One region of the Microcoleus sp. CAWBG640 genome, then DNA from elsewhere that is predicted to be linked to it. Evidence: riboswitches for the same ligand, from Rfam matches in the RefSeq annotation. Region 1 holds a riboswitch; each other region holds the start of a gene.
The links. A riboswitch is a leader RNA that binds a small molecule or an ion and turns the genes downstream of it on or off. The one in region 1 is predicted to bind cobalamin.
Positions count from the first base shown of each region.

Region 1 (10,098 bases):
GACAACTACCCCGCCGTCGAAACCTTCTACAATCAGTTTCTCCATAGGTTTCAAAGCCTCCCCAAACCAGGTCAAGTAGCAGTCTTTGGCGTGGGGGCGATAATTCTCCTGACAGTCTTCAATACAGTTGTACAGCTAATTTCTGCCCTGATGACCCTTGCCCTTCTGGGAGTGCTAATCTACATAGCGTATAAATTGACAATTACTCCAGATTCCTCAAATACTAACGACAATTAATAGGAAATTTTGAATATGGCTAGCCCCACCGCCCCCAGTGGCATTAATCAACCCGATCCGTCTTGGCCCTCACAATCCAAGCAAATGCCACTGCTGGTGCGCAGGTGTGGCGCTTGGGTAGTTGAAATTTCCTTAGTCGCAGCTAGTGCCCTAGTTCCCTTCAGTATCGGGGCCTTGGTGAATCGGGATGCTCAAACAGTACCACTCAACTCCTCAATAGCAGCAGCATCTGAGACAGTTTCCCGTACTTTAGGGATACCTGTGCGCGATCGCAACCCCAGAGTCGCACCCCTGACTAATCTATTCTGGTCCGCGGCACTGATGGCACCAGCGGTTCTGGCAGCTTGGGAACTGTTTTTACTCGCCAGAACCGGTCAAACTCTGCCTAAACGCTGGTTTGGGGTGAAAGTTGTCACAGCATCCGGTACTCCTCCGGGTTTGGTGCGAGTCCTGATTCGGGAAAGTTTGGGACGCTGGGGTGTGCCTCTGGGTGTCGCTTACGGCCTGTGGCGCTTGAGCGGTGCTTTTCCAGATTTGATCATTTTAGGGGGGCTCAGCGGCTTGGGAATGCTGGTAGATGGGGCTTTTGCTTTTCGCCACCAGGGCAAAACAGGACACGATCGCCTCGCGAATACTTTGGTTGTCAATGCTCGATCGAACCAATTATCTATCACTACGGTGAAGAGTGAAGATTGGACAGAGGAAGATGCCCAGATTGCCGCTTTGGTCTTGACTCCCGAAACACAGACCACAGAAAATGACAGTTTGTGGCAATGGATTCGTCAACATCCGGGGGCGACTTTAGTGATTGCCACAATTGGTACTTCGGGATTGATTTTCACTCTGTTTATTGGCACTCAAGTCTACATTCAAAGTCAAGCAAATTTACGAGATTCTCGGCAGCGAAACGACGAAGTATTTTTAGCTTTAGTTAATAAATTATCTCCCAATTCTGGTAACGGGACCGCAGGGCGGCGATCGGCAATTTTAGCCTTGGGAACAGTGGAAGACTCCCGCGCCGTACCGCTGCTAACCGATTTACTAGCTCAAGAAGACAATCGCACTATGCTAGATGCGATCCAGCAAGCTTTAGTCAGTACCGGACCTTCATCTTTGCCTTACTTGCAGCGGTTAAACCAAGCTTTTAGCAACGACCTCGATTCCCTGCGCTACGGCGGTAAGACCCAGGAACGGGAGTTAGCCGCAGTTCGCCAGCGCACAGTACAAAGGGCGATCGGCAAAATTCTCACAGTGTATAGCAGCCAGCTCAACGGCGCAGATTTGAGTCGCACTGATTTAGGGCAAAGTGCGGCCGGTCCTGCTCAATTTACATTAGTATTAGACAAAGTTGACTTGTCTGGAATTAAGCTAAAAAATGCTAGTTTAACCAATGCCAGCTTGCAGGGAACTCGCTTCTATGGCACAGGAGAAGACAGGCGACCAGGTACATTTGACGATTGGATTTCTGACTTGAGCGGAGCCAATTTTGAAGGGGCAAATTTGACCGGAGCATTTTTGAATAGTGCTGTAATGAATCGCACTAGCTTTGTGCGCGCTGTCTTGAACAAAGCTAATTTTTCCAACGGCAATTTGAATTTAGCTAATTTTAGTAGTGCTATTTTAATCGGGGCAAATTTGCAGCAAGCTATCTTAAAAGATGCTAGTTTTACGGGTGCAGATATCGGGAGTGCCAATTTGTCTGGAGCAAATTTATCTGGTGCGCGTTTGGGGAAGGTTAAGGCTCAAGGCGCTCAATTGCCATTGACAAATTTGGAGAAATCAGAATGGCAAGGTGCTAATTTATCTGGTGCAGATTTGAACGGTGCGAACTTGCAAAAAGCTGATTTGAGTTCCACTAAACTCGCAAACGCCAATTTAAAAGATACAAGATTGCAAGATGCTAACTTGCGGAATGCGGACGTGAGTTTGGCTGATTTTAGGGGCGCGAATGTAGCCGGAGCGAATTTTAAAGGTGCGGTGTTTATAGGGAAAGATACTTCCGATCAATTTATTCAAAGTCCTGCGGGTGCTAAATCTGGTAGATTGCAAGGAGTTGATTTTACTGATGCTAAGAATTTAGAGCAAAGTCAAATTGCTTATATTTGTTTGCAGGGTGGCCTTCATCCGAAATGCCCGCAGAAATAACAAAATAGAGTTGTAGGGGCAATCCCCCCGTGGTTGCCCCCGCTTATGCTGGGGTAGGCACAGGGGCACTACCCCTACACATCCTCATGAATGATATCGTTTCCGGCTGCATCGGAATGATTTAACCACAGAGAACGCAGAGAACACAGAGGGAGATAAGAGAGATGAATAATTCCGATGTTACCGGATTTGATATGATTTAGGATTGCTATAAAACCCCAACTTCTTGAAGAAGTCGGGGTTCTAAGAACGAGATTTTGCAATTAATTGAGATTATCAGGATCGACTCCCAACTCTCGCAATCGTTGAGCTAATTGTTCGGAACGTTGAGCTAATTGTTCAGCACGCTGAGCTTCCTGTTGGGCACGCTGTGATTCCTGTTGGGCACGCTGGGATTCCTGTTGGGCACGCTGAGCTTCCTGTTGGGCACGTTGTGATTCCTGTTGGAGACGCTGCGCTGATTGTTTCACTTGTTCTTCAGGTGTCAGATAGCGTGTGCCATCGGCATCATACCAATACAACCACTCTCTTGTCACCCCAGAATAGTTTCCCCTTTCACAACCAATTCCCAGACCTATTTCTGGCATCCAAACAGGGTTTCCTGGCTGTAACTCGTACTTCCCATTGACTAACTTGTGTACTTCCAAATGAGGTTTACGACGGCGGCGGGAAGAATAAATGACGTAATAAAGTACGCCTAAATCTTGATAAATTTCTAATTTTGTGCTGTATTCCTTGCGATAAGTTGGGGAAACAACTTCTAGCACGAAAAGTGGCATGACATTTTCATCCCACAGCACGTAACTGGGACGCAATTCTTCGTCGTAAAACCTTTCTACTCCTAAACTTAAGAAAGCATCTGGGACAATGGCTGGTTCGTCTGGGTGATGATAAATACCCATATCTATGCCAAATAACCAGTCCATCCGTTCTGACCAAAGTATCAGCAAGATTGCTTTTAGTAACCCTGGTATTAGTTCTTGCAGTTCGTTATCCACAGGTGTTTCGTCCGAGTCTGGTAGTTCGTCGGCTGAGGGCAAGTTCCTCGGCAAGTTGTACTTTAACATTGCGGCTTTCCTCAAAACTTACTATGATTATAGCTTTGATTTGTTGGGCGATAATATTTATTGAACGAACCGCGAAGACGCGAAGGACGCGAAGGAAGAAAGGAGAAGAGAAGATGATAGGTTATTTTGACTTGGTTCATCTGAAATAATTTTTGTAAAATATCGGCCCAGATTTGCGCGATCGACTATACTCAATCTAACAAGTCGGTTCTAATGGGGAGCAGCCATTGGAGGTAATGGGGAAAGTTTGGTGGAAGTCCAACGCTGTCCCGCAACTGTAATGAAAGCCCTGTTGCTTTTTGAGTCAGGATGCCCGCCGATGCGTTGGTTTAATTAGTCTCATCTGCGAGGTACTTGATGAAGGCGCGAAGTCGCAAAATTGTCAGTCTGGGATTGATGGCTGGCTTGAGTTGTTATCTGGTTTTGGGTTCGGCGACACCGGCCGCTGCTATGCACATTTCGGAAGGTTTTTTGCCTGTGCAATGGGCTGTTTTTTGGTGGATTGTGGCGTTGCCTTTTTTTGTGGTAGGTTTGCGTGCGATCGCCCGAATTACCAAAGAACACCCGGAACTTAAACTATTATTAGCTTTATCTGGCGCGTTTACTTTTGTGCTTTCTGCTTTGAAGATTCCTTCGGTAACGGGGAGTTGTTCTCACCCAACGGGTACGGGTTTGGGTGCGATTTTGTTTGGTCCTTCGGTGATGGCGGTACTCGGTGCTTTAGTGCTACTTTTTCAGGCGGTTTTGTTGGCTCACGGCGGGCTGACAACGCTGGGAGCTAATATGTTTTCGATGGCGATTGTGGGGCCGTTCGCTGCGTATTTTATCTATCAGTTGCTGATGGGAACTGGTAGGCAACGGGTGGCAATTTTTTGTGCCGCAGCTTTGGCTGATTTGCTGACTTATGTGGTGACTTCGATGCAGTTGGCGTTAGCTTTTCCGGCGGCGAGTGGCGGTTTTTTGGCTTCGTTTATCAAGTTTGCAGGCATCTTTGCAATTACTCAAGTACCCCTGGCTATTAGTGAAGGATTGCTGACTTTATTGGTGTGGAATTGGCTGCATTCTTACGGGCAACCGGAGTTGGAAATTCTAAAACTATTGAAACAGGAGTCTTAAGTGATGAATCAAAAACCGACGAAAAATCAGCAAGCTACTTCGCAACAAAATTGGATGTTGGTAATTGCAGTTGTCGCACTTGCCGTAATTCCCCTAGTTTTTGTACAGGGTGAATATGGCGGCGCTGATGGGGAGGCCCAGAAAGCAATTACGGAAATTCAACCGGATTATAAACCTTGGTTCAATCATTTGTTTGAGCCTGCTAGTGGCGAAATTGCTAGTCTATTATTTGCGACTCAAGCTGCTCTGGGGGCTGGTGCGATCGGATATGCGATCGGGCTTTATAAAGGTCGATCGCAATCTCAGCAATCTGATGATAAATCGCCGCTGGAATGAATCATCAGATTGATAGTCTGGCTTACACTAATCGTTTGCGCGGGTTGCCGCCAACTCACAAATTATCCTTTGCGATCGCCCTTTTGATTCTGTCTCTGGTTTCTGGGGCGATCGTCCAATTGTCGATCGCCTTTTGGTTAGCAGTCTGGATCGTCATCTATGCAGGCATTCCAGGGAAACTTTATCTGCGGTTGCTGTCGCTACCGTTGATGTTTTTACTCACAAGTTTGCCTGCGTTTGTGATTAGTGGAATTCAGTTAAATCAAATCCAGGGAATACACGCGGATATTTGGCAAGGTTGGGGGATTAGCATGGGCAATTTTTATCTGTATGTGAGCAACACTGGATTATACCAAGTGAGCCTGTTATTGCCGCGTACCTTGGCATCCACAAGCTGTATGTATTTCATTTTGTTGACGGTGCCATTTACCGAAACCTTGCAAATTCTCCGACAATTGCGCTTTCCGCCGTTGTTGACAGAATTGCTGTTGTTGATGTATCGGTTTATTTTTAGCTTATGGGCGATCGCGGATGAACTTTGGATCGCCCAAAACTCCCGCTGTGGCTATCGCACTTGGAAACTAGGAATGCGCAGTTTAGGCATTTTAATCGGGCAATTGCTTCAGCGAACTTTGGTAAATTACCGTCAAGTTTCCTTGAGTTTAGCCGCCCGTGGCTTCAATGGAGAACTGCGGGTTTGGCATTCTTACCCTTACAAACCTTCGCAAAGATATACATTTGAAGCGGTGTTTGGTTGCACAGTTTTAACTTTGTTAAGTGTGGTATTTCAAAGTTGAGAAGAAATTAGGAGGCGGCAGTGCTCATTGGTATCAACTTAAGCTGTCAGCCGGCAAAGTCCGTTAGTCATCCCGTGAGTCCGCCAGGGGTTGAAACCCCTGTCTAATAGCGAAAGTCCTCTGAAGAGGACTCAAGAACTCATCAGTCCTCTTCAGAGGACTTTAGCTTTGAGGCAGGGAATTCATTCCCTGCCGGACTATCGGACTAAAGATATGACTTTTATGAACATAATTAATGACTTTAATGAATTGACTTCAAAAGAAACCTGTTGAATAATTGTAGTCAACAGTTATCTTGTGGAAATCCTATGATAAATAAACGAATTCTCAAAAAAATAGTTTTTTCATTAATGGCTTCATTAAGCCTACTGTTAGTCACAGTGACTCATGCAGCCGCCCAACAACTACCGTTCTACTGGGATAACATCAACGTCGCGATCGACGTTCAGACGAACGGAGATATGTTAGTTACCGAAACCCAAAAATATGTATTCACAGCAGCATACAACAATGAACGATACCGCTATATTCCTTTAGATAAGGTCGATGAAATTAAAGATGTCACCGTTGCCGAAAATAATCAAATAATTCCGAGTAGCACGGGGATTGAAAACAATCAACTTTGGATTCGTTGGGAACATGAATTAAAACCGCCAGATACACATACTTTTGTGATCAAATATCGAGTTGTAGGTGGATTGCAGTTAGATGGTGAGAATACTCAAGTTTATTGGAAAGCTATTGCAGCAGGTCGGAAAGCACCGATTAATAGCGGAAAAGTTACGGTGAAATTACCAGATGCTTTGTCAGGTAAAGTTCTCTCGTTTATGAATTTTGGGACGGCCGCAGTTCGTCGTCAAGTAGATCCTAAAACTTTTGAATTTGTGGCAAGTCAGCCTATTCAGCCAGAACAAGAATTAGAAGTGCAGATTGCATTTCCCCAGGCGATTTTGAATATACCTGAAGCTGGTTGGCAACAAGGTGGTAATCAATCTCAATCTGCTTCGCAAGGGGAAGACCACGACGGCAGTTTTGGGGTACTAATCTTTGTGGTGTTTCCCGGCATTGTAGCAACTATCTTCTGCATCCGCAGCTTGTCAATGCTTATAATCTGATATTTTGCTCTGCCTGGTAACGCAGATCAGGAGGCTCTGCCTCCAATTTTCCAGCTCTAAGAGCGAGGCAGAGCCTCTAGACATTGGTTCCCAGGCAGAGCCTGGGAACCAGTAATTTTGTCAATGCTTATAATCTGATATTTTGTGGTGCGAACGATCGCACTCCCGACAAAATCATATTCAAAATATGACTTTTATGAACATTATTCATGACTTTAATGAATTGACCTTCAAAGAAATCTATTGAATACTGATTGTAGTAAACAAATTTCCCGTACCTTTTCGCTTAAAGCAGGTTAAAAACTATGACTAAATCACGTTGGCTTCGCAAACTTTTACCCTTAGCAGTATCTGTAGCAACAACTATTACAGCATTAGGCGCGATCGCACCACCAACGCCCGCACAAGTCAAATCGCCACCTCCCCAACCCCAAGAAGTCCAACCAGCCCAAGCAGAAGGCTTCAGCATCCCGATTTGGATCTATCCGGTAGGCGCAATGTTCCTAGTTTTGATATTTATACCCAAAATTGGTTGGACTTTGGGCTTAATTGCGATCGGCGAACGAGAAGTCGGAATTGTTACTAAGAAATTCTCCAGCAAAAACTTGCCATCCAGTAGATTGATTGCACTCGATGGTGAAGGAGGTTTGCAAGCAGATACCCTTCCTCCCGGCTGGCATTTTGGTTATTTTCCCTGGCAATATAGCGTTCGCAGAGAACCTGTTGTGGTGGTTCCTCAAGATGAAATTGGTTTAATTATTGCCAATGATGGAGCCACCATTCCTTCCGATCGCATTTTAGGCAAAGTCGTCGATTGCGACAATTTTCAAAATGCCCGCAAATTCCTCACCGACGGTGGCGAAAAAGGACGGCAACTAGCAATTATTACAACTGGTACTTATCGGATTAATACGGCTGTATTTGAGGTGATTACCTCAGCCAATGCTGCTGCAAAAGGTATGAAACCATCGGATCTCCACCTATACAAACTTGCTCCCGATCGCGTAGGAATTGCCAACGTGCTCGACGGAGTTCCGATTGATGAAGGTGAAATCGCTGGGCCGATAATTCCCGGTCACGACAACTTCCAAAAAGCGCAATCTTTCATCAAAGGTGGCGGGCGCAGGGGCTTGCAAGAACAGGTGATTTTATCGGGTTCTTGGAACCTGAACCCCTGGTTTGTGCAAGTTGAAGAAGTGAAAATGACCGAAGTGCCGATCGGCTATGTTGGCGTAGTCATTTCCTATGTGGGGGAATCGCACAAAGATGTAAGTGGTGTGGCTTTCACCCACGGCAATCTTGTCAACAAAGGTGATAAAGGTGTGTGGGTAGAACCACTTTACCCTGGCAAACATCCGATTAATACAAAAGTGATGAAAGTAGAACTTGTTCCCACTACCGATGTTGTTTTAAACTTCACATCGCGGTTCAGTGGAGAACACGGATACGACTCAAAATTAAGCGCTCTTAAATTACTTTCTTTTGACGGATTTACCTTTGAGTTGGAAATTTTTCAAATCATTCATGTCGGTACTTTGGATGCACCGAGAGTCATTTCGCGGCAAGGTTCGATGCAAAATCTCATCGACCAAGTGTTGCGTCCAATTGTGGGCAATTACTTTCGGAATTCGGCTCAAGAATACACGATTCTCGACTTTTTGATCGCACGCAGCGAACGCCAAGCAGAGGCGGCAGAACACGTCCGTGAAGCCCTACGTGCCTATGATGTGCAGGCTGTAGACACGCTGATCGGTTTGATTTCGCCACCAGCAGAGTTGATGCAAACATTGACCGATCGCAAAATTGCTCAGGAACAGGAGAAAACCTACGAAGTACAGCGGATTTCAGAGTCGCAGCGTCAAGAATTGGTGCGCGCAACTGCGATCGCAAATATTCAAAATCAGGTGGTGGCGGCGGAACAAGGGGTGAAAATTGCTCAATTGAGTGCAACTGCTGCGATCGAACACGCAAGCGGTGAAGCAGAAGGGATTCGGCTGATGGGACAAGCAAAAGCGGATGCTTATCAAGTTGGTGTCAACGCTCTCGGTACGCAGAGTTACACGCTATTGCAATTGATGCAAGCGGTTTCGGATGGTAGCGTTCGCGTTGTTCCCGATGTCACAGTCAATGGTAATGGCGGTAGTGGGGGTTTGTTGGACGGTTTGATGGCAATGTTGCTGCGGAATGAAACCAGTAAAAATGGAGATAATGGAGCACAATCACCTGTAATTAATGTCAAGAAATCTAAGTCTGTTGTTGTTGAACCTGTGGCAGAATCACCTGTAGCAAAAGTGCATTCGGTGGAGTCGCCGGAGTCTCCTAATCATTCACCATTTCCTCAGTATGGGGTTGTTGCTGAAACTGATATTGATTCGGCATTTGATGAATTGCTAGATATTTAAGCTGAGGTCATTGGTGTCAACTTAAGCTGTCAGCCCGCCAAGTCTGCCAGTCAGCCCGCCAGTCCAACCGGGAATGAATTCCCTGTCTAATAGCTAAAGTCCTCTGAAAGAGGACTAATGAGTTCTTCAGTCCTCTTTGAGAGGACTTTAGCTTTGAGGCAGGGGTTTAAACCCCTGCCGGACTATTGGTTATACCTTAAGCTGTTAGTCAATGCTAAAACTTGACAGTTGAGAACATTAGATGTACAAGATGATGACACTTATAGTTGGAAATAAACAAATGAATTTACCAAAGTCGATCGCAATTACTTGTAGTGCACTCATCGCCTTAGCATTATCTGGAAATGGATTATCTGCGATCGCACCATAAACGCGATCGCATACAGCAAAAACTTCTGAAACCCCTGTGGGACGGGCATCTTGCCCGCCCGACACATCCAAATATGACTTTTATGAGTTTAATTAATGAATTTAATGAATTGACTTTAACCGAAATCTCTTGAATACTGATTGTAGCTAACAACTTTTCTGTAGAAATTATATAAGGAGAAAAACTATGTCCCAAGATAACAAAAAAAGCCCGCCACCCATATTTTTTATTATTGCCTTTTTCTTAGTTGCGTTTGGTGCATTCAAGTTCCTTCCCGGTTTATTCGCATCCAAAAGTTCAGATACATCTACTTCTACACCTGGATCTACACCTAAAGCGGGTGCGAGTCCATCGGGTGCGATCGCAACTCGCATCAGTTTAGGAAATCAGATATTGCTGACATCCCAAACTACACCAGATAAACAAGCAGGTATTGAAGCTTTTAAGAGCGGAGATTTCTCAACTGCGATTCAAAAATTTCAGGCTTCACTGAAACAAACTCGCAACGATCCA
Region 1 is NZ_JAHRFC010000035.1:51,544-61,641, reverse strand. Features, by position in the region: gene AAFP11_RS18035 (hypothetical protein) at 1-237, shown strand, start outside; gene AAFP11_RS18030 (pentapeptide repeat-containing protein) at 253-2,382, shown strand; gene AAFP11_RS18025 (Uma2 family endonuclease) at 2,646-3,449, opposite strand; cobalamin riboswitch at 3,638-3,785, shown strand; gene AAFP11_RS18020 (energy-coupling factor ABC transporter permease) at 3,807-4,565, shown strand; gene AAFP11_RS18015 (energy-coupling factor ABC transporter substrate-binding protein) at 4,569-4,901, shown strand; gene cbiQ (cobalt ECF transporter T component CbiQ) at 4,898-5,698, shown strand; gene AAFP11_RS18005 (DUF2207 domain-containing protein) at 6,007-6,813, shown strand; gene AAFP11_RS18000 (SPFH domain-containing protein) at 7,119-9,215, shown strand; gene AAFP11_RS17995 (hypothetical protein) at 9,453-9,656, opposite strand; gene AAFP11_RS17990 (ABC transporter substrate-binding protein) at 9,772-10,098, shown strand, end outside.

Region 2 (10,098 bases), on a different contig from region 1:
TTAGTATTCAGTAATGGAGGGTTGGAAAATATATTCAATACCTTCACTGTCAGTAATTTAAACATAAAAGATGATTAGGTGAAAATAGGCACAAAGCAACGGTAATAGCTTGATGTCGTTCTCAACAACATTAGGCTAGTTATTAGAAATAGTCCTGGACGCAGGGGAGGTCAGAAACCGGGTTTTTTTACGAAAATTCTTCGTCGCAGCCCGCAGATTAGGTGAAAAACCCGGTTTCTTTGGTCTTGATGCGTCCAGGACTGACAAAGCAATGTGACTGAAAAACAATTGTTAGCATAGGAGCAAATATTAATGTCATCAGGTGGTAGCGGTGGTAGCGGTGGAACTGGTAGCGGTGGTAGTCAAACTGGTAGCGGTAGCAGTGGAACTGGTAGCAGTAGTGGCGGTAGTGGCGGTAGTGGCGGACCTACAAGAAGAATAGGGATTGCTATAGTTTTAGGAGGTATTGCAGGCGGTTTAGTTGCGCTTGCAAATATAGCAAATATAGGAACCTGGCTTGTTGGAGGTGAGGTTCTATGTAGGTTTGGTATTTTGAAATGTTCAAATTCACCTCCTGCAGGGCCTACACCTGTCGCTTCAACTCCACCAAGCACAGTTAGCTCTTCCCCTTCACCTGAGCCTATTAAACAAGATCCTATTCCTTCTTCATCACCGATATCCACTTCTTCTCCAGCGCCGGAGACTCCAGTCCCAGTTTCGCCATCGCCATCTCCACCTAAAACACCTGAGACTAATCAAAAACTTGTGGAAGAACCACAAAAATTCGGCGATCCTAATATTGGTCTTTTAAAAGAACGCCGTACTTTTCAAGATAGGCTTACTTCAAAAGACAATCAAAAATACTACTATTTTAGTATAGACAAGCCAAGCAATGTCAGTCTTTACTTGGATAATGTAACTAACGAAGTTGGAATCTGGCTCTATGTTGACACGAATGGTAATAAAGTCATAGATTCGGGAGAACAGATAGATAGTGCTTCGGCTTATAGCAATTCAACCGGAACAATTAGTAAAATGTTAGGAGCAGACAGCTATATTGCTACTGTTCTATTTAAAGGTGGCAATACTAACTACAATTTTCAGATTATTAACAACACAAATGATGCCGTTAAGGTTGGAGAATTGCCCGCGAGTAAAAGCTTTAGTGAGACGGGTTCTTTAAATCGCCAAAATCGCAAAAAATATTACCGATTTACCTTAAAGAGTACCAGTAATGTCAACATTTCCTTAGATCAAGTAACTAATGAAGTTGGAATGTGGCTCTATGTTGATACAAATGGTAATGGAGTTATAGATTCTGGAGAACAGGTGGACAGCGCTTCGGCTTATAGCAATTCAACCGGAACAATTAAAAGAAGCTTAGGTGCTGATGACTATATTGTTGTGGTTCAAGAAAAAGGAGGGAACACAAACTATACTGTGACTATGACTTCTCAATAGTTAATAGGTACGTTTCTATCTGTATATACTCAACTCAAATAAATCATTATGACTAATCCTCAAAACAACTCTAATCTTCCGCCTTGGAAATGGGCTATAATTGGTGCTGGCTCAACATTAGTGTTTGGAGGTTCCGTCACAGCAGGTGATATAGGAGGGAGTTCATCAAGTAATGTTGGAGGAAATGTTTCGCGAAATGACTAACTCAAAATAACACGGTTATCTAAAGATTAATTACATGAGGAGGGAATAATGGAAGAGCAACAAGGTAAAATTCAAGTCGGAGGAAGTGTTGGAGGTTCTGTTACTGCTGGTGATGTTGCAGGTAGTTCATCAAGTCACGTTGGAGGAAATGTTTCATTCGCTATAAATGAGTTACCTTCATCGTCTGAAGCAGATAAACCCGGAATCAAAGAGTTACTTACCCAACTCCAAGCAGCAATTGAAGCCGATCCAAATTTAAGTGAAGTTGACAAAGAGGATGCTTTAAAACAAGTAAAAGAATTAGCTGAAGCTGCTCAAAATCCTAATGATGCAGAAATGAAGAATAAAGCCAAAACAGCAGATAGGATGCTCGGACGAATTATGAAAAGTGTACCACAAGCCACAAAATTCCTAGAATTCTGTAATAATCTACTACCATTGATTACTAAAATATTTGGATTTTAGTAAGCGATGGCCTTTCAGGAAACATCTTAATAATTACGATCGCCCTTATTTCCCCTCCCTTCACCTCAGCATTCTCTGACAGAGGGCGATCGAACATTTCATCCAACCAGATCTTAACTCAATCCAGGAACATCCTCATACAAAGCAGAGATTGGACACTGAAAATTGATACTAGCCAACTCTAAACAGTCCCCCTCGCCGCAGGAAGAAAAAAACCAACGCCCTTCCCCATCCCGACGGTAGCAATCTACATTCATCCGCTGTTGACCGATTACTACATATTCTTGTATAGTTGAGAGCGATCGATAATCCGCAAATTTATCTCCTCTGTCAAACGCCTCAGTTGTTGGAGATAGAACTTCCACAATTAGTGAAGGATAGCAGATAAAATCGCCAACAGAAGTAGTATCTCGTTCATCGCAAGATACAGCTACATCGGGATAATAAAAAGTATTAATTGTCTCAAATCTGACTTTTGTATCGCTCATAAAAACCAGGCAACCACTTCCGCGCAGATGATTTCTCAGCAGAGTTGCCAAATTTAGACAAATCAAAACATGGGGATTACTTGCCCCTCCCATTGCATAGATTTGTCCGTTTCTGTATTCATGTTTTATGGGACTTATTAGTTCACCTTCTAAATATTCTTTAACTGAAACATCAGGATAATTTTGGCTGGCAATCATTAGGTTTTCCTCGACTTTTACAGGCAGAATTTTAAGATTTCATAATCCTTCCGGGATTCTACTTGTTCTCCCAGTCTCGCGTTGGGCGGACTTTGTTTGACAAGACGCGATTTCCAATCGTCCCAAATTGGTGATTTCACCCTCATTCATCAGACTCAGACTCAGATTCAAAATCCACGCGATCGTAAATATCACCCAACCGCATCTCAAACTCCACACAACTCAATCTCAACACCGCATCAGCACCATCATACTCAGACAAAACCCACTTATTATCATCCGTCTTAACAAACTGTTCAACGTGCATCTCATATTGATCGATCAAAACATACTCTCGAAAACTAGGAATCGATCGAAAAAGTTTAAACTTGCCGCCCCTGTCATAATCCTCCGTGGATGGCGATAAAACCTCAGCCACCATCACCGCATTAGTAATCGTATCTTTCCTACCTGCAACAAACTCCAATTTCCCCGCTACCAACATTACATCAGGATAAGTATAAACCCGCTTGGAAGGTATCCACAGACGCAAATCGTTGATAAATACTCGGTACGGTTGTCCTTTCGTAGCAAAATTTAGCGTTCCGCCAAAATTAACAGCTATTTGATTGTGATTCGGTGTTCCGCCTGTCATAGGGATTATCCTGCCATCCTGATATTCACTCCTAAATTCTGCCACCTCTTCCAGCTTTAAATACTCTTCAGGAGAGTAATAAGTCTGTATTTTGTCCTCAACTTTGTCCTCAACTACTTCTTCGCGAATTTCTGTTAATACCGTCATAGTATATCCTTTTGCGATCGTACTTACAATTATATAGGACTTCAGTCCTGAAAAGATGGCAAAATTAACACTAAAGTTTTTATTAATAACTGGCTGTGAATTTATGCTACTAGATATTAAGCGGTTCACCTTACCAACTTAAGTTTTTCCCAAAATGGCGACAAATGCGGTATGATGTGAAGTTGCGATCGGTTCTAGCGGGGAGCAGCCGCTAGAGGAAACGGGGAAAGTTCGGTGCAAGTCCGGCGCTGTCCCGCAACTGTAATGAAACACAGCTTGTTTCTAAAGTCAGAATGCCCGCCGATATCTAACTCACTTTGGAACGCATCTGCGAGGTACGGATGATGAATGGAATTAATAAGACTGTACGCACCAAGCACAGTCTACTTGTTTGCACTGCTTGCGCGAGTGTTTGGAAAAACGGCAAGCGAGAAGGCAAAAGTGGCGGCCAACAATTCTTGGAAGACTTGTCGCAACTGGCAAAGGATTGGGAATTTTCGGATGAATTTGACATTCAAGAAGTTGAGTGCATGAGTGCTTGCAGTCACTCTTGTGCTGTGTCTTTTGCTGCTGCTGGAAAGTACACTTATCTGTTTGGTGACTTACCTCCCAATGAATCGGAAAGCGTCGAGGCTGTACTGGAATGCGCGAGTCAATACTATGCTAAACCCGATGGTTTGTTGCCCTGGTCAGAACGTCCTCAAGCTTTGAAAAAAGGAGTTATAGCTAAAATTCCACCACTGCACAATTAGAGTATTCATCGTTTCCTTGTTCCTCGTTCCCAGGCTCTGCCTGGGAACGCATACCCAGAGGCTCTGCCTCGTATTAAAAGCGCGAGTTATTCGATCGAGGCAGAGCCTCTAGATCGACATTCCCAGGCAGAGCCTAGGAACGAGATATCCCATCACAAAACAACAACTAAATTACTAATGCACAAAATTCCTGTTACAGTCATTACGGGCTTTCTCGGTAGTGGCAAAACCACCGCCATTCGCCACTTATTGCAAAATAATCAAGGCCGCCGCATCGCAGTTATTGTGAATGAATTTGGCGAAGTCGGCATCGACGGCGAACTGTTGCGTGACTGCCAAGTTTGCGATGAAGAAGAAGATGTCAGCAGCAATATTTTAGAACTGACAAATGGCTGTCTTTGCTGCACGGTTCAAGAGGAATTTTTGCCCACAATGCAAGAATTATTGAAGCGTCGCGCACAAATTGATTGTATCTTGATTGAGACTTCTGGACTCGCACTCCCTAAACCCTTAATTCAAGCTTTTCGCTGGCCCGAAATTCGGACCGGTGCTACCGTAGATGGTGTTGTGGCTGTGGTCGATTGCGAAGCCCTTGCTAGTGGTAATTTTGTGGGCGATATTGATGCTTTGATGGCGCAGCGACAGGCTGATGATAGTTTAGATCATGAGACGCCGATCGAGGAATTGTTTGAAGACCAGTTGGCTTGTGCTGATATGGTACTTTTGACTAAGGTCGATCGCGTGGATGTTGAAACTCAGAAAAAAGTCCAAACTTGGTTGCAGCAAGAATTACGTCCTAGTGTGAAAATTGTACCTTGCAAAGGTGGCGAAATTAATCCTGATGTGTTATTGGGATTTAATGCGGCTGTTGAGGATAATTTGGAGTCTCGTCCCAGCCATCACGACACTGAGGAAGAACACGACCATGATGATGATATTACCTCAACTTACTTTATTGCCGATCGCGAATTTGAACCAGAAGCTGTGGTCGAAAAACTGCAATCGTTGATGCAAAGTCAAGAGATTTATCGGATTAAAGGGTTTGTGGCGGTTCCCAAGAAGCCGATGAGGATGGTGTTGCAGGGTGTGGGCTCGCGCATCGAACATTTTTACGATCGCCCTTGGACACCTTCGGAACTTCGCCAAACCAAATTGGTGTTTATCGGTAGAGAACTCGATCGCGATCGCATTGTAGCGATATTGAGCAATTAATCACCCACGCTGACCTCAGAAACCGGGTTTCTTGCTATATTTCTCGTTCCTGTGGGCAAAACTCGCAGAAACCCGGTTTCTAGCCCCATGCCTAATATTTTTATTACTAGCAACAAGTTTCGTGTAAAATATCAATGATACCAATTTTTTATGAGGCTGCATAGAATCTGATCACCCTGGCGCCCCCTTAATAAGGGGGGGACAACATTCTTCTCAAAGTCCCCCTTCTTAAGGGGGATTTAGGGGGATCGAAATATATGCAACTTCACATTAAATTGGTATGACAGGTATCATAAAACAAGTGAGGTAAAATATGGTGACTGCTGCTGCGATCGAATCAGTTCCCGTGACAGTTCTCACAGGCTATCTAGGTGCAGGAAAAACCACCCTACTCAACCGCATTTTAACCCACGAACACGGCAAAAAAGTTGCAGTCATCGTCAACGAATTTGGCGAAGTAGGCATCGACAACCAACTCATTATCGATGCAGACGAAGAAATTTTTGAAATGAACAACGGCTGCATTTGCTGCACAGTCCGAGGCGACTTAATTCGGATTATCGGCAACCTCATGAAGCGGCGGGACAAATTCGACCATCTAGTCATCGAAACCACAGGTTTAGCCGACCCCGCACCTGTAATTCAGACATTCTTCGTAGACGAAGATATGCGCGATAAATTACTGCTAGATGCCGTTGTCACCGTAGTAGATGCCAAGCACATCTGGCAGCACTGGGACTCCGACGAAGCTCAAGAACAAATTGCCTTTGCCGATGTCATTTTGCTGAACAAAACCGATTTAGTCACCCCAGAAGAGTTGGCAGAATTAGAAACGCGGATTCGCAGCATGAATGTAATGGCAAAAATTCATCGCACCCGCAATGCAGAAATAGAAATGTCAGCATTGTTAGGAGTAAAAGCATTTGATTTGAATCGAGCCTTAGAAATTGAACCCGATTTTTTAGGCGAACACGAACACGAACACGACGACACAGTAACTTCCATCGCAATCCAAGAATCCGGCGCGGTTGATGGCAACAAATTTAGCGACTGGATATCCCAATTGTTGCAGACTAAAGGCCCGGATATCTTTCGGACCAAAGGCATTTTAAATATTGCTGGAGAAAACAGGAGATTTGTATTTCAAGGCGTGCATATGCTATTTGATGGTAGACCAGATAGACCATGGAAAGCCAATGAAACTCCGAAAAACGAACTCGTATTCATTGGTCGCAACTTAAATGAAAGTCAATTAAAAGCTGATTTTCGTCAGTGTCTGGTTTAACTGACACCTTGCAGCATTTTAAATCAGCTTTTTAAGCACAGGCTTTCCGGCCTGTTCCACACACACAAAAATTCATCTGTTGTGGAACGGACCAGAAAGCCCGTTATTGAGAATACTGGAACATCTCAGATTAAATAAATATGGGTAACAACAACACAAATAAAAGCGAACTAACCATGCAATTTTACGCCAAAGAAATGCTGTCAGACTACGTAACTGCTGTTACTTGGTCGCCCGATGGCAAAACTCTAGCAGTCAGTTCCGCCGCCGGTGAAATTATGTTAGGGATTCTCGGAAAAATCAATAAATTCTCCTTGCAACCCCTGCAAACAGCAACTGGTCAATCAGTAGATTGCTTGTCTTTTTCTTCAGATAGTCAACTGTTAGCTGCGGGTGGACAAGATGGAAAAGTGCTAATTTGGCAGGTAAATTCTGGGGAATTAATTGCTAGTTTGGATAACAAGCGTGTGTGGGTTGATAAGTTAGCTTGGAGTCCTCACGGTAATCAATTAGCTTTCAGTATGGGTCGTTCAGTTCAAGTTTGGAATGCTGATAAAAATACAGTAGAAGTCACCCTGAATTTTGATTCATCTTCAATCCTCGATTTAGCATGGCATCCTGTTGATAAATATCTGGCAATTAGCGGCTATCAAGGTGTAAAAGTTTGGAACGCGGCAGATTGGAATGATGACCCAGACATCTTATCCGTACCATCCGTAACAGGTGCAATTTCCTGGTCCCCTTCCGGCAAATATCTAGCCTGTGGCAATATGGATAACACCTTAATTGTTAATGAATGGGGTAACTCGGAACCTTGGGTAATGCAGGGTTTTCCCGGCAAAGTTAGACATTTGGCTTGGTCCGATCGAACTAATTCATTGGGCGATCCTTTATTAGCTGCTGCGAGCTCAGAAGGCATTTCTGTGTGGGAAAGACAAGCTGATGAAAGTGTCGGTTGGGAAGCTTGGGGATTAGAAGTACATGAAAAAGTCGTCCAGGCGATCGGCTTTCAACCAAATACATTGTTATTAGCTTCAGCATCGGAAGACGGTCAACTTTGTTTGTGGTACGAAGCACAAGAATTGCTGCAAATTCTGGAGGGTGTCGATGCCGGTTTTTCCTGTCTTTCTTGGCATCCCAAAGGTCAATTCCTCGCAGCAGGTGGCAACAACGGCGAGTTGTTGGTTTGGGAACGAAATTTTTCACCTGCGTTAATCATATCAAATCCGTTGACATCGGAATTATGATTTCTATCTTCTCTTTCTCTGTGTCCTCTGTGTTCTCTGTGGTTTAATCATTCCGATACAACCGGAAACGATATCACCATTCCTTCACCGAACTCGGCGGCAAGCGCAACCTAGGAAATCTGTAAAAAGTATCTCCTTCATCATCCACTTCTAAAATCGCCGAAAAAATCTTAACTTGTGCATCTAAGTATTGCTGTGCAACTTGAGCCTCCACCCTAGCGCTAGCCGCCAATTGAATCAGCGAAATTTGACTATTTTGGTTTTCCAATAACTGATAAAAAGCCTCATCTAAGCGTTTTTTTTGTTTGTTTTCATTCACATTATTAATCAGTAATAAACCTACAAATCCACCCATGCCAATTACTAATAAAAATTCTAATAATGCCATATTTTTGCGCTAATTTCTAATTTCAATAACCCAGACATAAACATCATTTACATCTTATAGCCCGCCGGGGCGGGCTTGGTTTGATAACAAGCGATTTAATGCGCCTTCACTTTTGTGTCAAAGCGATGGCAATCGCCGTCATTGATTAAACTTGAGGTCGCAACAAATTTTCCATTCCTTTAATTACCTTAGCAGATACAATCTTGTCTCCCTGCTTCAGTTGATCCAAAACTTCTTTTCCCTCAATCATGTAACCAAAAACAGTATACCGACCGTCCAACAAATTCAGACCAGCAGGGGTCAGTTCAGGTTCAAACAAGAAAAAGAAAAACTGCGAAGAAGCGCTATCTGGTTCAGCTTCCGCACGAGCCATGGCCACAGTACCATAGGCAGAAAAAGGTAACACAGGTTCGTCGCGATAACGCCCCGCATCTTCTAAAGTAATTCCGTAGATGGGTTCTTTTTCGTCCCTGACGAGGACTTCGAGTGGAATATTCCGGTATTTACCAGTAGCTGGGTCTATAAAACCTACTTCCTTACCTTCGGGGTCTCCTGTTTGTAGCACGTAGGATTCTTCCGATCGAATAAATGGCAAACCATCATAAAAACCTCGATCGACTAAATCTACAAAATTACCAGCAGTCACCGGCGCACTGTAACCATCAACCACAACATTAATTGTCCCCTTCTCGGTTTCTACAGCCACCGTAGCGCGACCCTTCAGTTGAGGCAAAGTAGCATATTCTGAAGGAACTTCAAAGGGAAACTTGGTCACCATCAACTCTTCGATGTCACCAACCGAACGGAGTATTTTGGCTTTCAAGTCAATCACTTTTTCCCTGTCTTTGGCCTCAACAGCCTCAGATAGTTGCGAAACTCCTTCTTTGACTTTTGCCACTAGAGTTTCGGCTTCGGGCTTTTTCGCGTCGGGAATACTCTTTAAAATATCAGACTCGCGAATGCTGAGAATTCTGGAAGCCTTGCTGATATCGCTACTAATTGGACCCCAACGTTTAGAGCGTATGTGGTTGCCGATGTCTTCGAGACTGATTTGCAACTCTCGCACCGTCTGATTGTCAATAGGTAGAGCGTAGCGCAGCAGCGCCCGGCCGTCTGTAATCGCATTGCCCGCAGGCATACTGCTGCTAGGGCGTTTGGCATGGGATACCGAACTGAAGCTGAGGGAAAAAGTGAATAGCAGGAGTGCTAAGACAGTGGTTTTGAGCCAGCGCTTGCACGTATCGATCGAGAAATTAGACCAATGCAACATAACTTTAACTTTTATGGCCTCTATCATCTTCCCACAGCACTGTCCGCCCTCTAAGCTGAAGTGTCTGTTCCTGCGTCTAGGGAGAATCAAGTGACAACTCCCCACAGCGATTAACAGATTAGTCAAGCACTTGCTCCCTTTGAACGGTAAAATAAAATGCCAATTGTTTTTTGATGCCGTCAGCTAGACTGCGGTTTGAAGCTGACAGTAGTTCCCCCGTGCCCTTGGGCGACGGGATTGCCTGCAAAAATTTATATGATTTCCAGTAACGACTTTCGACCAGGTGTTTCAATTGTAGTCAATGACGGCGTGTGGCGGGTAATTGAATTCCTCCACGTCAAGCCAGG
Region 2 is NZ_JAHRFC010000009.1:124,698-134,795, reverse strand. Features, by position in the region: gene AAFP11_RS07440 (hypothetical protein) at 1-78, shown strand, start outside; gene AAFP11_RS07435 (hypothetical protein) at 313-1,461, shown strand; gene AAFP11_RS07430 (hypothetical protein) at 1,510-1,665, shown strand; gene AAFP11_RS07425 (hypothetical protein) at 1,714-2,130, shown strand; gene AAFP11_RS07420 (Uma2 family endonuclease) at 2,244-2,816, opposite strand; gene AAFP11_RS07415 (Uma2 family endonuclease) at 2,959-3,597, opposite strand; cobalamin riboswitch at 3,770-3,917, shown strand; gene AAFP11_RS07410 (DUF1636 domain-containing protein) at 3,939-4,349, shown strand; gene cobW (cobalamin biosynthesis protein CobW) at 4,527-5,561, shown strand; gene AAFP11_RS07400 (GTP-binding protein) at 5,875-6,846, shown strand; gene AAFP11_RS07395 (WD40 repeat domain-containing protein) at 6,987-8,093, shown strand; gene AAFP11_RS07390 (hypothetical protein) at 8,167-8,481, opposite strand; gene AAFP11_RS07385 (peptidylprolyl isomerase) at 8,627-9,751, opposite strand; gene efp (elongation factor P) at 10,007-10,098, shown strand, end outside.
Region 2: it holds a riboswitch for cobalamin, as region 1 does, so the genes downstream of both, AAFP11_RS07410 (DUF1636 domain-containing protein) here and AAFP11_RS18020 (energy-coupling factor ABC transporter permease) in region 1, are expected to answer to the same signal.

Region 3 (9,231 bases), on a different contig from region 1:
AATTGATTTAGGCTGATGCTTTTGGATATATGGATCGTTAGTAAATTGTCCCTCCTTCACAGCATCATCTAGTACCACACTTTCTTGAGTGCGGGCGACATAATTCACAATCGCAGAGGAAAGTTCTTGACAATTATCAACTAAGATTGACTGTAAGACGGTGACGCTAGCGCCATCAGTTGTCCCTTCAGCTTCAATTAACAGTTGTTCCTGGCTTGACAAAATCAGATATCCCCTTTGCGCCCCTGCATTTTCAATCAAAATTTTCATCAAACTAGACAGTAGCTTATCCAGCAATATTTCGCCGGAAATCGCCTGAGAAGCTTTCATGACTGCGGTGATATCTACGTGATTACCCGAACCCGTAGTTGTCATGGATACGCTAGTTTGAGTGTTTTTCCTTCCCGGTTGAGTTACCTTCAATAACTGGGGATATCGCGTTTCTAAATCCTTTACCTTAGCAGTGGCTCCCCATTGGACATAACCATAATAGGCATCAATCATATAGATTTGGGCAAATTTTTCTTTGCCCCATTCTAGATAGAACTTGGCGGCTAGTTCATTGGCTAGGGCTTCTTCGTTGAGAAATTGATTTTCTTGAGCGAGGGAGATAGCGCGATCGTACAATTCGATCGCCTCAACTTTATTGCCGAAAATCCGCTGCTTTTCTGCCTCCACTAAATACCATTTATGCAGATAATTCATGGGAGCATTTTGCGCCCATTGGTGCAGAGTGATTTGATGAGTTTCCACTAAGGCAAGAATTTCTGCTTGCTCAATTTCTGGGTGAGTGGGAAAGAGTGCTAAGTGCGTCAGGGCGGCGTAGAAATGGAAAATGGGGAAAAAAATCAATCCCGATACTGACATCAAATACGGCTTGACTTGGGCAATGTGGCTTAGGGCCGCCGGATAATTGCCAAAGAAGTAAGCAAGCATCAGTTTATATGTGTAGACAATAGCAATCATAGTTAAGTTATTGTCCTGATGATGTTTAGGAATCATCACTGTTTCATTGTAGGCATGGCCGATTAGACAATCCGGTGTACTTACAGTTTCCCTCAAGTTTTTCGTTGTCTGCCACGTTATATCTAAAATAATCTGGGCAGAATATTGCTTCACTTGAGCGAACGCAGCACTGTAATCTGCTAGTTCGGCTTCCCAAGTATCTATTTCTACTCCACCACACAAAGTGCCCTCAAAGCAAACGGTTAGGTTATAGCCAGCGTATAGAAAATCGCCAGTTTCCATGCCAGCCATATACCCATCTTTACTCATTGGTATCGTTGCCCTAAGAGCTTCTTGGTGATGCTGAATCCAGCTACTAAATACAGCTATAATCATGCACTTAAATTCCGGTGCATTAAACCGATCGAGTAAATTCAATGCCAATTTACCAAAGCCATAGCCAGTTTTGACATCTCCCAAAAAAGAACATAGCACCACACCGTGAATCAAATACCCCACCGTCGATGCAGGTGAATTCCCAAACTGGAGCGATAAACTCACCATCGTGGAGCTCAGTAGTGGCGTTAAACTCGGCATGGCTTGAATAATCGGCGACCATAATATTCCTAATATTGGCATGGCTGCTTGAATCTGAAGATCGGTCATTACGGGCAAGTTAAGTAGTTCCTCAATCCTTCTGTCTTGGAGTTGTCTGGTAAGGCTCTGTAGCGCTAGATCTATCTTAACTTGTTCGGATTCGTTAGGGAGTTCAACTCCCAATTGCGCCAGTGCATCTCTGCCTACTGCGATCGCCTCCAACATCTTGTTCTGGGCTGTCTGGGCTGTCATTAAAATTTCGTAAGTTTTAACTTTGTCTAAAATTGTCTGGGCTTTCTCCAACACCTCTGCTGCTATTTGCTCCATATCATCAAAGTCAGCATTCAAATAGGCAACTTCGACAGCAGCAACATAAAGATTTAATGTCAATTCATATTGACTTTGCCAACAGTTATCTGTCAGTAACTCTATCCCTATTTGCAAATAAACTTTTGCCGCAGCGTAAGCGGTAGAATTTCTAGCTTTCTGTCCAGCTTTTAAGTTAAGTTGTGCTAAGGCCTCCCGCTCATTTGCTTGGGCGATTAACTCCTGCCCCAAATTCAAATGCTCGACAATATCAAACAGTTTTTCCTCTCTTTCCATCTCTGAGGAACTTTGTAGCAGCAATTGTCCTATTTTGAGGTGAGTGGCTGGTGTCTGGCGATCGGGAATCAATGAATAAGCCGCTTGCTGGACGCGATCGTGTAGAAACCGATAAATTGGATTGGTAATAGAATCAGTCTTGAATTGAGCCTCTGTTGGAATAAAAAGCTTATAGTTTTCCTGAATCGGTAAAATGAGTTCTTCTTCCAAAGCTTTCCAGAGTGATAATGCCGTTTGTTTTGGTAATTCTTCACTGACAACTGCCAATGTATCTAAATCAAACTGCGCTCCAATACAAGCCGCCAACTTGAGGACATCCTGAGTTTCTTGGGGCAACTTCTGCAATTGCGCCGCCATAAACTCCACTACATCCGAGGCGTGAGTCAGTCTAGCTTGAGCAATATCGCACTGCCAATGCCCTTTACTTCCCCCCTTGCTAAGGGGGGACTCCCCTTTACTTCCCCCCTTGCTAAGGGGGGACTCCCCTTTACTTCCCCCCTGACTAAGGGGGGACTCCCCTGTACTTCCCCCCTGACTAAGGGGGGACTCCCCTGTACTTCCCCCCTGACTAAGGGGGGACTCCCCTGTACTTCCCCCCTTAGTCAGGGGGGACTCCCCTGTACTTCCCCCCTTACTAAGGGGGGACTGAGGGGGGTCAAAAGTAATTAGTCCATCATCATGTAATGCCTTCAGAAATTGAGTCGAGAAAAAAGGATTACCCTGAGTTTTTTGAGCGACTAATTCTGTCAAGGGTTGAGCCAAAGATAAATCGCAAATCAACGTATCTGCTACCAATTGATTCAGATCTGCTAAACTCAATGGTTGTAACATCATAGTATTCACCACTGCCCCAGACTTAATAATCTCATTTACCGTCAACATAAACGGATGAGTAGGCGATACTTCATTATCCCGATAAGCACCCAAAACTAACAGATGCCCCCTATCCTCCATTAATAGTTGTAGCAACTTCAAAGATGCCGAATCTGCCCACTGCAAATCATCCAAAAATATCACTAAGGGATGTTCGGCGGTGGTAAATACTTGCACAAAATTCTGCATCAGCAAATTGAAGCGATTTTGTGCTGCACTCCCCGATAATTCTATTGCTGGATGTTGAGCGCCAAGGATGCGTTCTAATTCAGGAATCACCTCAATTAAGACTTGCCCATTATTGCCTACTGCGGTGAGCATCTTGGTTTTCCATATTTGTAATTGAGCATCGGATTCTGATAATAATTGCCCCATTAAATCCCGAAAAGCTTGGACAAACGCTGAGAAAGGAATATTGCGCTGAAATTGGTCGTATTTGCCTTTAATAAAATAGCCCTGTTGTTTGGCGATCGGCTTATGAACTTCGTTTACTAATGCGGTTTTACCAATCCCAGAAAAGCCAGCGACTAGCATCAGTTCACTGCCGGATAAATTCGCTTCCTCCCCTAGGGCGGGCACGCACCATCCACCGCCCCTACTCAGGGGGGAGTCGGATGAAGCCCCCCTTAATAAGGGGGGTTGGGGGGATCGTCCTGATGCAACTCGTTCAAAGGCTGCTAATAGATTGGAAACTTCAGTTTCTCTACCGTAGAGCTTTTCGGGGATCAGGAAACGGTCTGTAATATCCCGCTTTCCCAAGGCAAACTGCTCAATGTTACCCGTTGCTTGTAATTGAACGAGACAATTTTCTAGATCGTGCTTCAATCCTAATGCAGTTTGATAGCGGTTTTCCGCATTCTTCGCCATCAATTTAATAACTATTTGGGAGATAATCAGAGGAATTTTTGGTTCGATTTCCTGCGGGGGAACTGGCTGTCTGGCAATGTGGCAGTGAACCAACTCTAAAGTATCTTCTGTCTCGAAAGGCAGTTTTCCTGTCAGCAATTCGTAAAATGTGATACCAAGCGAGTAAAAATCAGCCCGGTAATCGAGAGTACGATTCATTCTCCCGGTTTGTTCTGGTGAGATGTAAGCGAGGGTTCCTTCCAGGATGCCGGGGTTTTTCAGAGTCGGTGTTTCTCTGCTTAGCTGAGTGGAAATGCCAAAGTCAATAATTTTTAATTGTTCCGTTTTCGGGTTGTAAACAATATTTGAGGGGTTAATATCTTTATGAATAATATTGGCGATGTGAATTTGCCCTAAAGTTTCAGTTGTGGCGATCGCAATTTGCAGAAACTCCTTTAGGCTAAACTGACGCTGCTGCATCAATATTTTCAACGATTCGCCGCCAAAGTCCTCCAGAAACATCACGAGGGTGTTTTGGTATTTTTGCAAGTCATAAACTTGCACGACTCCCGCCTCTTTCAACTTTCGGGTAATGCGGTATTCGGTGCGGTAGCGCACCAATTCTTGAGGTGTGGGGTAACTTTCTTTGAGAAGTTTGAGGATAAGTGGCTGGTTATCTGCTTCCCGAATGGCCCGGTAAACGAGGGAGTTGGCACTTTCATAGAGAAGTGTTACAACGGCTACGCCTGGAATGGAGAGCATATTGATTTTTTTGCGAAAAATTAACGCGAAGTCAAAACGCACCATATTTGTGTCAATAATAGCGCGTTAGAAGGATTTTAGGGACGCGCGGCCAAAAACCCGGTTTCTGCGTCAATATATCTCGGATCTATCGACGATTTTTCAGAGAAACCGGGTTTTTTGCGTCTAGGACTATTGGTAAAAGCCGATCGAGCAGACTCAAGCCGGAAACTGGAAATTGATTAACCGGAGTCGCTCTTAAACCATTGCTGCAATTGGTCGATCGCACTTCGATCTACAAATTCGCCCAAGGATTTGGTGTAGATTTCTGTTCCGTCTTTAATATAGTCAAGCATTATTTAAAACTGGATCTTTTTTGAATGAACCGCGAAGGCGCTAAGGGCGCGAAGGAAGAAAGAGGAAGAAAGAGGTTCACTTGTGGTTTGGTTTTTTGGGGTTAAGCAATTGCTGCAATTGGTCGATCGCACTTCGATCTACAAATTCGCCCAAGGATTCGTCGGGCGATCGCAATTGTTGATATATTCGTAGCATTTGGGCGATCGAACTCGATATCTGATCCACACTCACGCCCTGGAAAATTTGTCGCCCAAAGGGTGAGTCTGTTTTACCTGCGTAAATGTCGTAACCTGCGATCGTCTCGTTTTGTTGTTTTATCTGAATTCCCACTAACGTTATATCAATGGGAGAATGTTGGGCGCAGGATTTTTCGCAGCCGCTGAAATGAATGTTAATTGGGCGATCGATCTTTAATTTTTGCCCTAAATCCTGCACCATTGCTAGGGCGTGACTTTGGGTATCTGTCATCGCCAATGCACAGCCAGTGTTGCCGGCACAAGCAACTAAACATGAGTCTAGATTGGTTCCGGATGAGTGCAATCCCAAACGGGCGATCGACTTTTCGAGTTCGCTAAGGCGGTGGTTCGGGATGTCAGAAATCAACAGATTTTGCCAAGGCGTGAGCCTCAGAGTGCCTCCGCCGAAGTTTTGGGCTGAATTTGCCAAATCTCGCAGTTGTTGCGATTTTAGCCAGCCTAGGGCCAGGGCGATGCCGATGTAGGAGAAACCGGATTGTTGTTGGGGGTGAATGCCGAGATGTTGGTAATTGGCTAGGGATTTTTCAGACGGAGCGATCGAGCTTTGCTGCAATACAAAGGGTAAATTATGCTGTATCTGTTCGAGATATTTTTCCACACCCCAATCTGCCAGCAGGTGACGTAAACGCGGTTTTTTTCCCTCTATTCGAGGCTGATTTTTGGTATATTCCAGATATGTGTTAGCCAGGGCTGCTAATACAGATATAGATTGCGATTTTTTAATTGTAATTCCTGTATCCTCGCCGTTTAAATGCAGGGAAAACAATATTTCTGAATCGACGACCGATTTGCCGCATACCGCTAATAAAATATCGTTGCGAATAGCGCGGATAGAAACCGATTCTCCGCCGTCAAAACCTACACTGAATTTAGGCGAAAGTTCCGACAGTTCGGGATGGGTTTGCAGATAATTATCCCAATCTGTAACTAGGGGGCGAGTATCGAGTAACGATTGGCGATCGATACCTGCTGTCGGACTGGCCATAATATTGCGAATCGGGTCAATTTCAACTAAGCGAGATGCTAATCCCAATGCTTGCAAATTCTGCCAGACTTCAGCAGAAATTGCCGAGTTCAAGTTTCGGATTTGCAAATTCGCGCGATTTGTTACTTGCACGTAGCCCGTACCGTATCGATCGACTAAATCCGCGATCGCCCCACACTGCGCTACATTTAAAATTCCCCCCGGAATCCGCATCCTCGATAATATTCCATCTCTGGCTCTGGAACCAGAAAATAAGCCCGGACAAGTCGGTAATTCATTCAAAACTAACAAAGAAACTCCTCCCCGTGCGACGCAGGGAATCTCAATTGACACTCCTGAAAGCGGCATTCTGACTTTCACAGTTGCGGCACAGCGCCGGAATTGCACCGGACTTTCCCGCTTTCAGGTTTAAAAAAGGTATCACATTTTTGCACCCCAAAACCAAAACCCTCAATTTTCTTAACAAATTCCCCCTCGCCTAATTGCCTTGAGTAATGAAAAATCGCCTAGTTTTCAATCAGGTTCCGTAGGGGAGTTAAAACAAAAACAAACCAATGACAAACCAAAGGTAGCCACAGGTAAAATATCTCCAAACATCATTGTATCTTGTTGATATTCCGTCGGCTGAGTTTCTCCCTCGATATTTCTAGGAGTTAAAATTTGTTCCTGAGAATTCACATTATTAGAATTAGTGAAGGCTGGCAATTCATCGGGTTTAACTGGAGAGGTGATGCTGAGAGTAGTCCAGAAAAACATTAAGGTTAAAATATTTAGGTATTTCATAGTAAAGACCCCGTTGTAAGTAATATAAATAAAAGGCTGAACGTTTTAGGTGTTTTGTTTGCCTCTACTTAAACTTTAGGGAAAAAGACGAATTACTAAACAACTAAAAGTGTCACTTTTTCTATGTGGCTTGTATTTGGTGACTTACCTAAATGCTGAAATGGCTGGAAAGCTTGTATCAAGGAAGTTGCCAACCAGGCGATTTAGTTTTTAGCTGTAGTCAATTAGTCAACTGGCTGTTGTCCAATATGCTGGAAATAGATTCATGCTGAGTGGCAAAAATTGCAGGAGTAGGGCTGATGGTAGACAAATGGCTTTCGGTGGTGGGGATTGGGGAAGATGGATTATCGGGATTGAGTTCGATCGCCCGTACCCTGCTCGATCGCGCTCAAGTCGTAGTCGGTGGTGCTCGTCACCTAGCCATGTTACCAACGGACGACACCAGGGAAAAATTGCTCTGGGCTTCACCTTTACAAGCCACAGTCGATGAGATTATCCGTCGCCAGGGAGAGTCGATTTGCGTGCTCGCCAGTGGCGATCCGATGTGTCACGGGATTGGTGTCACCCTGTCGCGCCGGATTCCGATCGCCGAAATGATGATAATTCCCGCAGCATCAGCCTTCAGTCTCATCTGCGCCCGTCTGGGTTGGGCTTTGGCGGAGGTTGAGACTTTCAGTTTGACAAACCGCCCAGTGGCCTCCATCGCCCTTTCTCTATATCCGGGGGCGCGTTTGCTGGTTTTAAGTGCCGATCGACACACTCCGGGAAAGGTTGCTGAATTGTTGACACAGCGGGGGTTTGGTAGCAGTTTGATGACGGTGTTCGAGCGGATGGGAGCGGCTTCGGAACGGCGGATTGAGGGAGTTGCAGCAGCCTGGAATGCACCGGATTTGGCTGATTTGAATGCGATCGCGATTGTAGTTGCAGCCGATCGGGAAACTATGATTTTCCCCCGCACTTCTGGTTTGGCGGATGGTGCCTATCTCCACGACGGACAACTTACCAAGCGGGAGATTCGAGCGGTTACTCTGTCAACCTTAGCGCCAATTCCGGGTGAGTTGCTGTGGGATGTGGGCGCTGGTTGTGGTTCGATCGCCATTGAATGGATGCGGAGTCATCGGGGTTGTCGGGCGATCGCGATCGAACGCCATCCTACTCGACTGCAATACATCGCTGAAAATGCCTCTAATTTGGGTGTTTCGGAACTTCAAATTGTGGCGGGAGAAGCGCCATCAGCTTTGGCAAATTTGCCTCAACCAGATGCTATTTTCATCGGTGGCGGTGTCACCGCAGAAGCTTTACTGGAAACCTGTTGGAATGCTTTGGGTGAGGGCGGCCGATTAGTTGTGAATGCGGTGACTATTGAGAGTGAGTTGAAAGTTTTGCAATGGCATTCTTTACATGGCGGGGAGTTAATTAGAATTGGGATTCAGCGGGTTGGGGCGATCGGTTCTTTTCAGGGTTGGAAGCCGCTTGCACCGGTGACTCAGTGGGCGGTTGTTAAGGGGTAATATCAATTTTGATTTGGATCGGAATGATTTAACCGCAGATTTCTTGTAGAGAAACGGCACTGCCCATTGGTGTCAACTTAAGGTCAAACCGATAGTCAGACAGGGGTTTAAACCCCTGTCTTATAGCGAAAGTCCTCTCAAAGAGGACTGAAGAGTTAGTTGATGTATATTGGTTTGGGGCAAATCGACCGTCGGTTTCAACCGACTTTAGCTATTAGACAGGGGTTTTAACCCCTGGCGGACTTGTGGGATGACTAACGGACTTGGCGGGCTTTCAGCCTTAAGTTGACACCAATGGGCACTGCCGTGTCCTAATTTAGGCTAATAATCATTCCGATGAAGAGCGGATTTGAGATAAAAGGCGATAGAAATATGACACAAGTTCAAAACAAGTTAGCGATTCAGCAAGATATTATTGTGCAGCTTTTGGCACAGTTGACGGTTGACTATCAAAACACTAAATCAGAGCGCAAAGAGATAGCTCTGAGCTATCTTGGTTCCGAGGAAGAGTTTTCGTTTCTGGAGGAGCTTGAGTTAGTGACAGTCAGTATTCGTGGTTATGCTAGTCAGATTGAGACTAGCGCAGGGGTTGAGCATCGCGAGAAAGCGATCGCAGACTTACATCAGCTTCGGGTGTTCGATCGTGTTGCGATCGCTCAGTTTTATGATGAGATGCGATCGGGCTATCTTCAAATGCGGTCTTATATCCGAATGCTAGACTATTTGCGGCTGC
Region 3 is NZ_JAHRFC010000125.1:995-10,225, forward strand. Features, by position in the region: partial or broken gene AAFP11_RS28175 (AAA family ATPase) at 1-4,626, opposite strand, end outside; gene cobG (precorrin-3B synthase) at 5,038-6,495, opposite strand; adenosylcobalamin-variant (AdoCbl-variant) riboswitch at 6,475-6,618, opposite strand; gene AAFP11_RS28185 (hypothetical protein) at 6,718-6,987, opposite strand; gene cbiE (precorrin-6y C5,15-methyltransferase (decarboxylating) subunit CbiE) at 7,287-8,498, shown strand; gene AAFP11_RS28195 (hypothetical protein) at 8,871-9,231, shown strand, end outside.
Region 3: it holds a riboswitch for cobalamin, as region 1 does, so the genes downstream of both, cobG (precorrin-3B synthase) here and AAFP11_RS18020 (energy-coupling factor ABC transporter permease) in region 1, are expected to answer to the same signal.